One region of the Stutzerimonas sp. LR2 genome, then DNA from elsewhere that is predicted to be linked to it. Evidence: predicted binding sites of a transcription regulator. Region 1 holds the regulator's gene; each other region holds the start of a gene.

Region 1 (2,176 bases):
CAGGCTTTCAATCAGGCGGGGTGCATTGGCCTTCAGAGTCGCTTCGAACTCTGCCAGGCTTTGGTCTGCTTGCGTCATAGTGCCCTCGCGGCGTTACTGCTTCAGCCGTTGACGCGCTCGAAGATCTTCTCGATCTTTTCCTTGAGCACCTGGGCGGTGAAGGGTTTGACCACATAGCCATTGACCCCGGCCTGGGCCGCTTCGATGATCTGATCGCGCTTCGCCTCGGCGGTCACCATCAGTACCGGCAGATGCTTGAGGCGCTCGTCCGCGCGCACTGTGCGCAGCAGATCGATACCGCTCATGCCCGGCATGTTCCAGTCGGTGACCAGGAAATCGAAGCTGCCGCTTTTCAGCATCGGCAGTGCGGTGGTGCCGTCGTCCGCCTCGGCGGTGTTGGTGAACCCCAGATCACGCAAGAGGTTCTTGATGATTCGTCTCATCGTCGAGAAGTCATCGACGATGAGGATTTTCATGTTCTTGTCCAAGTCGACCTCCGTAAGTCCCAAAATGCCTCAGCAAACCGAGCACGTCATACCGCAAACAATTGTCAATTGGCGCGCCATTCGCCGAGGCGTGCACGCAAGCGCGCAGCACACTGGCTATGCAACTGGCTCACACGCGACTCGCTGACTCCCAGCACCTGACCAATTTCCTTCAAGTTCAACTCTTCGTCGTAATACAGCGACAGCACCAGCTTCTCGCGTTCGGGCAGATTACCGATGGCATCGGCCAGCGCCTGCTGGAAACGCTCGTCCTCCAGATCGCGAAACGGTTCCGGATGGGTGCTGCTCGCGTCTTCCTGCAGTTCGCCGTGCTCGCCTTCCTGCAGCAGATCGTCAAAGCTGAAGAGGCGGCTGCCCAGCGTGTCGCCGAGAATGGCGTAATACTCGTCGAGGCTAAGCTTAAGTTCGGCCGCAACCTCGTGATCTTTAGCGTCACGCCCGGTTTTCGCCTCGATGGCGCGGATCGCCTCGCTGACCATGCGCGAGTTGCGGTGCACCGAGCGCGGCGCCCAGTCTCCCTTGCGCACTTCGTCGAGCATGGTGCCGCGGATGCGGATACCGGCGTAGGTTTCGAAACTGGCACCTTTGCCGGCGTCGTATTTCTTCGCTGCTTCCAGCAGTCCGATCATTCCAGCCTGGATCAGATCGTCCACCTGCACACTGGCAGGCAGGCGCGCCAACAGGTGGTAAGCGATTCGCTTGACCAACGGGGCGTACTGATCGATCAGGCGGTACTGCGCATCCTTTGCCTGAGCCTTGCTGTAATACATAGCGGATCCGGCACCTGTCATTCGTGACTTTGAGAAGCGGGACTGATGAGGCGCTCCACGAAGAATTCGAGATGGCCGCGCGGTGTTGCGGGCAACGGCCAGGTATCGATCTTCTGTGCGATGGCCTTGAAGGCCAGCGCGCATTTCGAGCGCGGATAGGCCTCGTAGACCGCACGCTGTTTCTGTACCGCCTTGCGCACGGCCTCGTCGTAAGGCACGGCGCCAACGTACTGCAGCGCCACATCGAGAAACCGTTCGGTAACCTTAGTCAGTTTGGCGAACAGGTTGCGACCTTCTTGCGGCGCATGGGCCATGTTGGCCAACACGCGGAAGCGGCTGATGCCGTAGTCACGATTGAGCAGCTTGATCAGCGCGTAGGCGTCCGTGATCGATGTCGGCTCGTCGGTGACCACCAGCAGCACCTCCTGCGCGGCGCGCACGAAGCTGACTACCGAGTCGCCGATACCGGCCGCGGTGTCGATGATCAGCACGTCGATCTCGTCGCCCATCTCGCTGAATGCCTGGATCAGCCCTGCGTGCTGCAGGGACGACAGTTGCACCATGCTCTGGGTACCGGACGCTGCCGGCACGATGCGAATGCCACCTGGCCCCTGGATGAGCACGTCACGCAGATCGCACTCGCCGGCAATTACGTCGGCCAGGGTGCGCTTGCTGGTCAGACCCAGCAGCACGTCGACGTTGGCCAAGCCGAGGTCGGCGTCGAGCAGCACCACGCGCCGACCGAGATCGGCCAGGGCCAGCGCCAGATTGACCGACACGTTGGTCTTGCCGACGCCACCCTTGCCGCCGGTCACCGCAATCACCTGTACGGGATGCATACCCATGTTCACACGCCTATATCTTGCTGGGGCCTTTCGGCCGGCGATGCGCACGCAGGGC
Region 2 (2,176 bases), on a different contig from region 1:
CCGCATGCAGCTCTTCGGCGGCGGACGCCAGTTGCGTGGCCGAGCCCTGGATGTCCTGCAGGGTGTCGCGCAGGGTCTGCTGCATCTGCCGGATCGACTGCTGCACCTCGGTGATCTCGTCACGCCCGCGGCACTCGATGGTACGACTCAGGTCACCTGCGGCGACCGAGGCTGCCGCCTGCTTCAGCGCTTCCAGCGGCCGGCTGATGCTGCGCAGCAGGACCAGGGCGAAAATCCCACCGCCGATCAGCATGACCAGCAGCAAACCGATGTTCAGCACCCGATTGCGCTGATAGAGCGCCAGAGCGCGCTCGTACTCGCCCTTGGCTTCGCCCAGTTGCAAGCCGATCAGCTCGCTGAAGCCCTCGGAAATCGGGTCGATCAGCGGGTACAGATCGTTGATGACGAACGCGGCCAGGCGCTTTTCGCTGTGGCGGTCGAGAATGCGTTCGAGGTCGTCCAGCGGTGCGTCGGCCTTCTGCATCAGCACTTCGATGCGGGCTGAGGCCTGCCGCTCGGCGTCGATCAGGCTGGTGTTCATGTACTCGCCCCAGAGCCGCCGGATCTCGGCCCGCGCGGTCCGCACGTCATCACGCGCCTGCTGGTAGCTGAGCATCCCGCTGCGCGTCTTGTGCGTGGCATCGACGATCTTCACCGCATAGAGGTCGGCGATCAGCTTGAGGTCGCGCAACGGCACCACGCGGTCCAGGTAAACGGTGTTGAGGCCGGCGACGCTGCGCTGCTGCGCGTTCAGCCCGGTCAGGCCGATGACCAGACAGGCGCTCAGCATTGCCCCGATCAGGATCAACAGACGGGCTCGGATAGTCAGTTGCTGCATCATTCGTTCTTTTCCATATGGCATGCCGGCGCCGAAGGCGTGGCAAATTGGCAAGTAAGGCAACAGGTTCGACTGGTTCATGCCGACACGAGGCAGTGCCGGCCTGCGGTTCCCTTGCGGAACCATGCAATCCTGGAGACGGGACGAGGTAGTTGTTGTTGAATCCCCGAGCGCTGGCACCGATAGCGGCGAACGGCCAGCAGCAAATCGCTATCGGCCGATCGCCTCTTCGCTTTAGGGAAAAAACTCTCGCAACGGGCGTGCCAGAGGCGTTGCAGAGGCCTGACGGGTAGTCGGCAGCATCACCCTCCGAACGCTTCGGCATGGTCAGGACGAGCCCGGCGCATCGCCGGCATGCGACTAATGGCGCAGCGCAGACTGTGCGCTGCTGCACGTCGCGCAGATGGCCAAATGATACCTTCGCGCCCCATCTTTCGACCCATGGGACCTGTCGTGAAAACACTCATCCAGACTGCCGTGCTGGCGCTGTCCAGCCTGATCGCCAGCCACGCCATCGCCGACGCGCAACCGTCACGCAACCTGGCCGAGGCGGTGAAGAACTTCTCCGAGTACAACAGCCGGCTGGAACAGGCCATGGCCCAGGGCCTGACGCCGGAGAGCCTCGCGCAGATCCACGAGCTGACCTACACGCTCAAGGACGCGCTGGAGAAGATCAACGAGGAGATGGATGGCCTGACCGACACCCTCGAGGAAATCCATATCGCCTCCGAGGCGCAGAACGCCGCCGAGGTTAAGCGCTACGGCAACGAATACCTCGAGACCGCGCGCAAGGTGATCAAGTAACCCTGCGGGCTACGGCGCGACCGGAATGATGTCGAAGCCGATGCGGTTGTCGCTGATGACGCGATACTCCAGTGTCTGGCCCGCCTGCACCTGCGCCAGCTTCTCGCGGCGCAGGCTGAGCTTGCCGCACAGGGTGTCATCCAGCGGATCGGTGCCGATGCTGACGATCCGCGCGCCGGCCGGCACCTGGAAACGCACCACCTCGCCGACATGGATGCGTGCCGCCAGCTGGCGATCGATCAGCACGGCGATGTAGCAGCCGCCGCCGCGCAGGCCGAAATCCCGCGTCACCACCACTTCGCCGCCGTTTTCCAGCGGCTGCTGATAGGCCAGCACCCGCTCGGCTGGCACCGGCTCGATGTCCTCGGCATCGGGCTGCCACGACGAGCAGCCGGCCAGCGAAAGCAGTGCGGTGAAGACAAGCAACGGGCGCATGGGAACTCCTTGTGCGGAAGACGAAGCGGCGAGCCGGACGATCGAGCATGCCAGAGCGGCGGATGATTGCTAGAGTCAGACCCCAGTTTCGTATCGATG
Region 3 (2,176 bases), on a different contig from region 1:
GTGGAGAGCGCACCGCAACCGCGCGTGCTCGGCCTGTTCGCCTTCGGTGACAGCCTCAAGGAGGGAGCTGCGGCGGCGATCGCCGCACTCGATGCCCGGCATATCCGCAGCCACCTGATCACCGGCGACAACCGTGGCAGCGCGCGGGTGGTGGCCGAAGCGCTGCACATCGACGACGTGCACGCCGAGGTGCTCCCGGCAGACAAGGCCGCCACCGTGGCGGAGCTGAAGAAGGGCGGCGCCGTGGTGGCGATGGTTGGCGATGGCATCAACGATGCGCCAGCCCTGGCCGCAGCGGATGTCGGCATCGCCATGGGCGGCGGCACCGACGTGGCCATGCACGCCGCCGGCATCACGCTGATGCGCGGTGATCCGCGCCTGGTGCCGGCAGCGCTGGAGATCGCCCGGCGCACCTACCGCAAGATCCAGCAGAACCTGTTCTGGGCCTTCATCTACAACCTGGTGGGCATTCCGCTCGCCGCCTTCGGCTTCCTCAGCCCGGTGGTGGCCGGTGCGGCAATGGCCCTGTCGAGCGTCAGCGTGGTGAGCAACGCCCTGCTGCTGCGTTCCTGGAAACCGGAAGAATGATCGGGAGCACGCCATGAACATCGGTCAGGCAGCCAAGCACAGCGGCCTTACGGCGAAGATGATCCGCTACTACGAATCCATCGGTCTGCTCACGCCCGCCGGGCGTGGCGCCAATGGCTACCGCCACTACAACGAGCGCGACCTGCACCAGCTGGCCTTCATCCGCCGCGCTCGTGATCTGGGCTTCTCCCTCGAGGAGGTCGGCAAGCTGCTGGCGCTGTGGCAGGACCGCCAGCGCGCCAGCGCCGACGTGAAAGCCCTGGCCGGCGCGCATATCGACGAGCTGAACCGCAAGATTGCCGAGCTGGTCGGCCTGCGCGACACGCTGCAGGAGCTGGTCGACCACTGCCAGGGTGATGATCGGCCGGACTGCCCGATCCTGCAGGGCATCGAAAGCGGCTGCTGCAGCACGCGTCCCGCACCCTCCCGGACAGGCATACCAGCCCGAGCGGGCGGGGCCTGATCCTCGCGCGGGCGTTCACACGCCCGCCGATCGCTCGCTGCCGCGCAGGCACGCGGGCAACCGTCCCTCGGCTGACATTCAAGTTCGCATGCGCCAGGCCGACAGTGAGGCCGAAGACAGAAGCGGCCGCCCTGCGTACCCGCTCGCATCGACAATTCATCTTGATTTGGACTGCCATGAATAACTGGTTTGCAAATATCGGGGTCAGCAGGAAGCTCGCACTGGGCTTCGGCGTCGTCCTGGCCCTCACCTTCATCCTCGCCTGGAACGGCTGGGGCAGCCTGGGCAGCGTGATCCAGCGCAGCGGCTGGATGACCGAGATCTCGCAGCTGAACAAGACCCTCACCGACCTGCGCATAGCCCGCCTGCAGTTCATGCTGGCCAACGGCGACGCCGAGTCCACCGAGCGGCTGGACAAGAACCTCGGCATCTACCTCGCCCAGCAGACCAAGCTGCTGGACACCTTCAAGAACCCGATCAACGTCGCCCAGCTCAAGGAACAGGCCGGCTACAACGCCCAGTACCAGAACTCGCTGAACGACATGCGCAAGGGCTACGCCCAGGCCAACGCCGCGCGCACCACCATCGACGGTGCCGCCGCGCGTCTGGCAGAGCTGAACGCTGGCGTCACCGGCCAGGTGCTGCGGTTGTCGGAATACGATGAAGGGCGCTTCGCGCAGTTCCAGGCCATCACCCGGATCGAGGATGACGTGCAGCGCGCCCAATACCTGCTGCGGGTCTATATGGCGGCTCCGGGTGCCGAGGCGGCCAAGGCCGTCTACGCGCAACTGGATGCCGCCCAGGCCACGCTGGATCGCCACGCTGCCGCGCTCGACGCTGACCACGCGGCGACGCTTGAGCAGATCCGTGCCGTGCTCGGCGAGTATCGCAGCGCCATCGAATCGCTGGAGGCGGCCACCGTCGCCATCGCCAAGGCACGCCAGGAGATGACCGACCAGCAGAAGGAGATCGTCCGCATCAGCGACTCGCTCTATCAGTTCCAGCTCGACCGGCTCGATGTGGAGAGCAGCGCCGCCCGCACCCGCCTGATCATCAGCACGCTGCTGGCACTGGCGCTCGGCGCCCTGGCCGCCTGGCTGATCACCCGCCAGATCGTCCTGCCGC
Region 4 (2,176 bases), on a different contig from region 1:
CGACACTGCCCGATCTGCTCGACCGGCTCAACATTCCTCATATCGCCCGCACCGGTGCCCAGCGCCTGGCAGAGCGTTTCGGCTCGCTCGGGGCAATCATCGCCGCCGACTGGCTCGACCTACGTCAGGTAGAGCGCCTCACCGAAAAGGCCGCACGTTCCCTGCGCGACTACTTCGACAAACCCGAGAACGCCGAGCGCGCCCGTTTGATCGAAGCCCAGCTGCGGGAGTTCGGCATGCACTGGGAAAGCGAGCGGAAAGCCGCCGAAGGCCTGCCGCTGGCCGGCCAGACGTGGGTGCTGACCGGCACGCTGGAAACCATGAGCCGTGATGAGGGCAAGACGCGGCTGGAGGCGCTGGGGGCAAAGGTCGCAGGGTCGGTGTCCGCCAAAACCAACTGCGTAGTAGCGGGCCCAGGCGCGGGCTCGAAGCTCACCAAAGCCAACGAACTCGGCGTGGCGGTGCTCGATGAAGCGCAATTCCTCAAGCGCCTCGCTCAGCTTGGTTCGGTAAACACATAGCGCATCAGCAACGGTTCACCCCTGCGAGCCTCTCCGTCAATCCCGCTCCCGATTCTTTCACCAAACCCCGTGGGAGCGGCCCTGGCCGCAGAAGCGCTTTTCCAAAGTCCAACAGCACACAGCGATCTTCCTTCGTCACCACCTTGGGAACCAGCTTCAGCCATCCCCCCTAAAGTTTTCCCCCCTGCGCCCGAAAAGCTGGTCAAGCAAGTCCGCAGTATGGATGCGCTGGCGTAGCGTTGGAGCGGTACCGGGCTCATGAAAAAGTTCGAATCTGCCCTAAAGCCAACCCAAACGGCGCCGATAAGCTAATCGAATGCGAACTCAATGGGTGCCTGGGCACAAGCCGGCCCGGAGTCGCAAGCTCAGGCAACCAAAGTAACTAGCGCCCTTGGAGGCAAACACCATGGCTCTTACCGTCAATACCAACATTCCGTCGCTGAACACCCAGCGCAACATCAACAATACGTCCAACGCGCTGAATACCTCCATGCAGCGCCTGTCTACTGGTAGCCGCATCAACAGCGCGAAGGATGATGCTGCCGGTCTGCAGATCTCCAACCGCCTGAGCAACCAGATCAGCGGCCTGAACGTTGCTGTGCGTAACGCTAACGACGGTATCTCCCTCGCCCAGACCGCCGAAGGCGCACTTCAGCAGTCCACCAACATCCTGCAGCGTATGCGTGACCTGTCCATCCAGTCCGCCAACGGCTCGAACAGCGACGCTGACCGTTCGGCGCTGCAAAAGGAAGTGTCTGCACTGCAGAACGAACTGACCCGCATCGCCGAAACCACCACTTTCGGTGGCCGCAAGTTGATGGACGGCTCTTTCGGTACCTCAAGCTTCCAAGTGGGCTCGAACGCCTACGAAACCATCGACGTTACCGTCAAGAGCGCCTCGGCCAGTGACATCGGCTCCTACCAGGTTGGCAGTGATAGTGCAGCAGGCACCCCGACTGTTAGCGGTAGTGTTGTTGCGGATCCAGCTGCTGCGTTCACTGCTGGCGATTTGACCGTTGTGGGTAATGGCCAAACCAAAACCATCGCCGTCGCGGCTGGCGACAGTGCTAAAAGCTTGGCAGCCAAATTTGATGGTGCTATCTCGGGTCTGACTGCTACTGCGCGAACTGTGTTCAAAGTGGAGGTCACTCAGCCGGCAGCAGGTGATACCGCCAACTTCACTATGACTGTCGGTAGCGGTGCTGACGCCAAGACCGTCGATTTTGTCGGCGTGACATCAAATACCGATCTCGCTGAGCAGATTAACTCCAACTCCGCCAAGCTAGGCCTGAAGGCAAATCTGGATAAAGATGGAGTTCTAACAGTCGAATCCAGCACTGGTGAGAACGTCTCGTTTGGCACGATCACGGGCGACGTGACCATGACCGCATCGGTACAGGACGCCAAAGGCGAGTACGCAACTGCTGCAGCTGTTGGCACAGCCAACGAGACCATTGTTGGGTACATCCAGCTAAACTCACCCACATCGTTCTCCGTGGCAACGCCAGCAGCCTCCACGGCCGTTGCCGCCGAGTTGTTCGGTGCTGCTAACGCTGAAAAAAGCTCGGTTGCGAAGGTTGACATCTCCACGGCAGATGGTGCGCAGCGTGCACTGGCGGTGATTGACAACGCTCTGGCGGGTATCGACTCCCAGC

What was found. Region 1 encodes FliA, which starts transcription of late flagellar genes. Its sites were predicted from a motif close to CTAAAGTTTNNNNNNNNNNNGCCGNTAA; they were not measured.
Region 2: ACVRRC_RS12860 (methyl-accepting chemotaxis protein) is a predicted target of FliA. The motif match lies at 1,049-1,076, and genes of this name have one in related genera.
Region 3: ACVRRC_RS19650 (methyl-accepting chemotaxis protein) is a predicted target of FliA. The motif match lies at 1,129-1,156, and genes of this name have one in related genera.
Region 4: ACVRRC_RS16915 (flagellin) is a predicted target of FliA. The motif match lies at 691-718, and genes of this name have one in related genera.

Annotation. Positions count from the first base shown of each region.
Region 1 is NZ_JBVTRR010000002.1:468,400-470,575, reverse strand. Features, by position in the region: gene ACVRRC_RS08705 (protein phosphatase CheZ) at 1-78, opposite strand, end outside; gene ACVRRC_RS08700 (chemotaxis response regulator CheY) at 102-476, opposite strand; gene fliA (RNA polymerase sigma factor FliA) at 551-1,276, opposite strand; gene fleN (flagellar synthesis regulator FleN) at 1,294-2,121, opposite strand.
Region 2 is NZ_JBVTRR010000003.1:420,938-423,113, forward strand. Features, by position in the region: gene ACVRRC_RS12860 (methyl-accepting chemotaxis protein) at 1-841, opposite strand, end outside; gene ACVRRC_RS12865 (DUF6746 family protein) at 1,292-1,642, shown strand; gene ACVRRC_RS12870 (hypothetical protein) at 1,652-2,077, opposite strand.
Region 3 is NZ_JBVTRR010000006.1:55,314-57,489, reverse strand. Features, by position in the region: gene ACVRRC_RS19660 (heavy metal translocating P-type ATPase) at 1-588, shown strand, start outside; gene cueR (Cu(I)-responsive transcriptional regulator) at 602-1,051, shown strand; gene ACVRRC_RS19650 (methyl-accepting chemotaxis protein) at 1,228-2,176, shown strand, end outside.
Region 4 is NZ_JBVTRR010000004.1:550,192-552,367, reverse strand. Features, by position in the region: gene ligA (NAD-dependent DNA ligase LigA) at 1-521, shown strand, start outside; gene ACVRRC_RS16915 (flagellin) at 928-2,176, shown strand, end outside.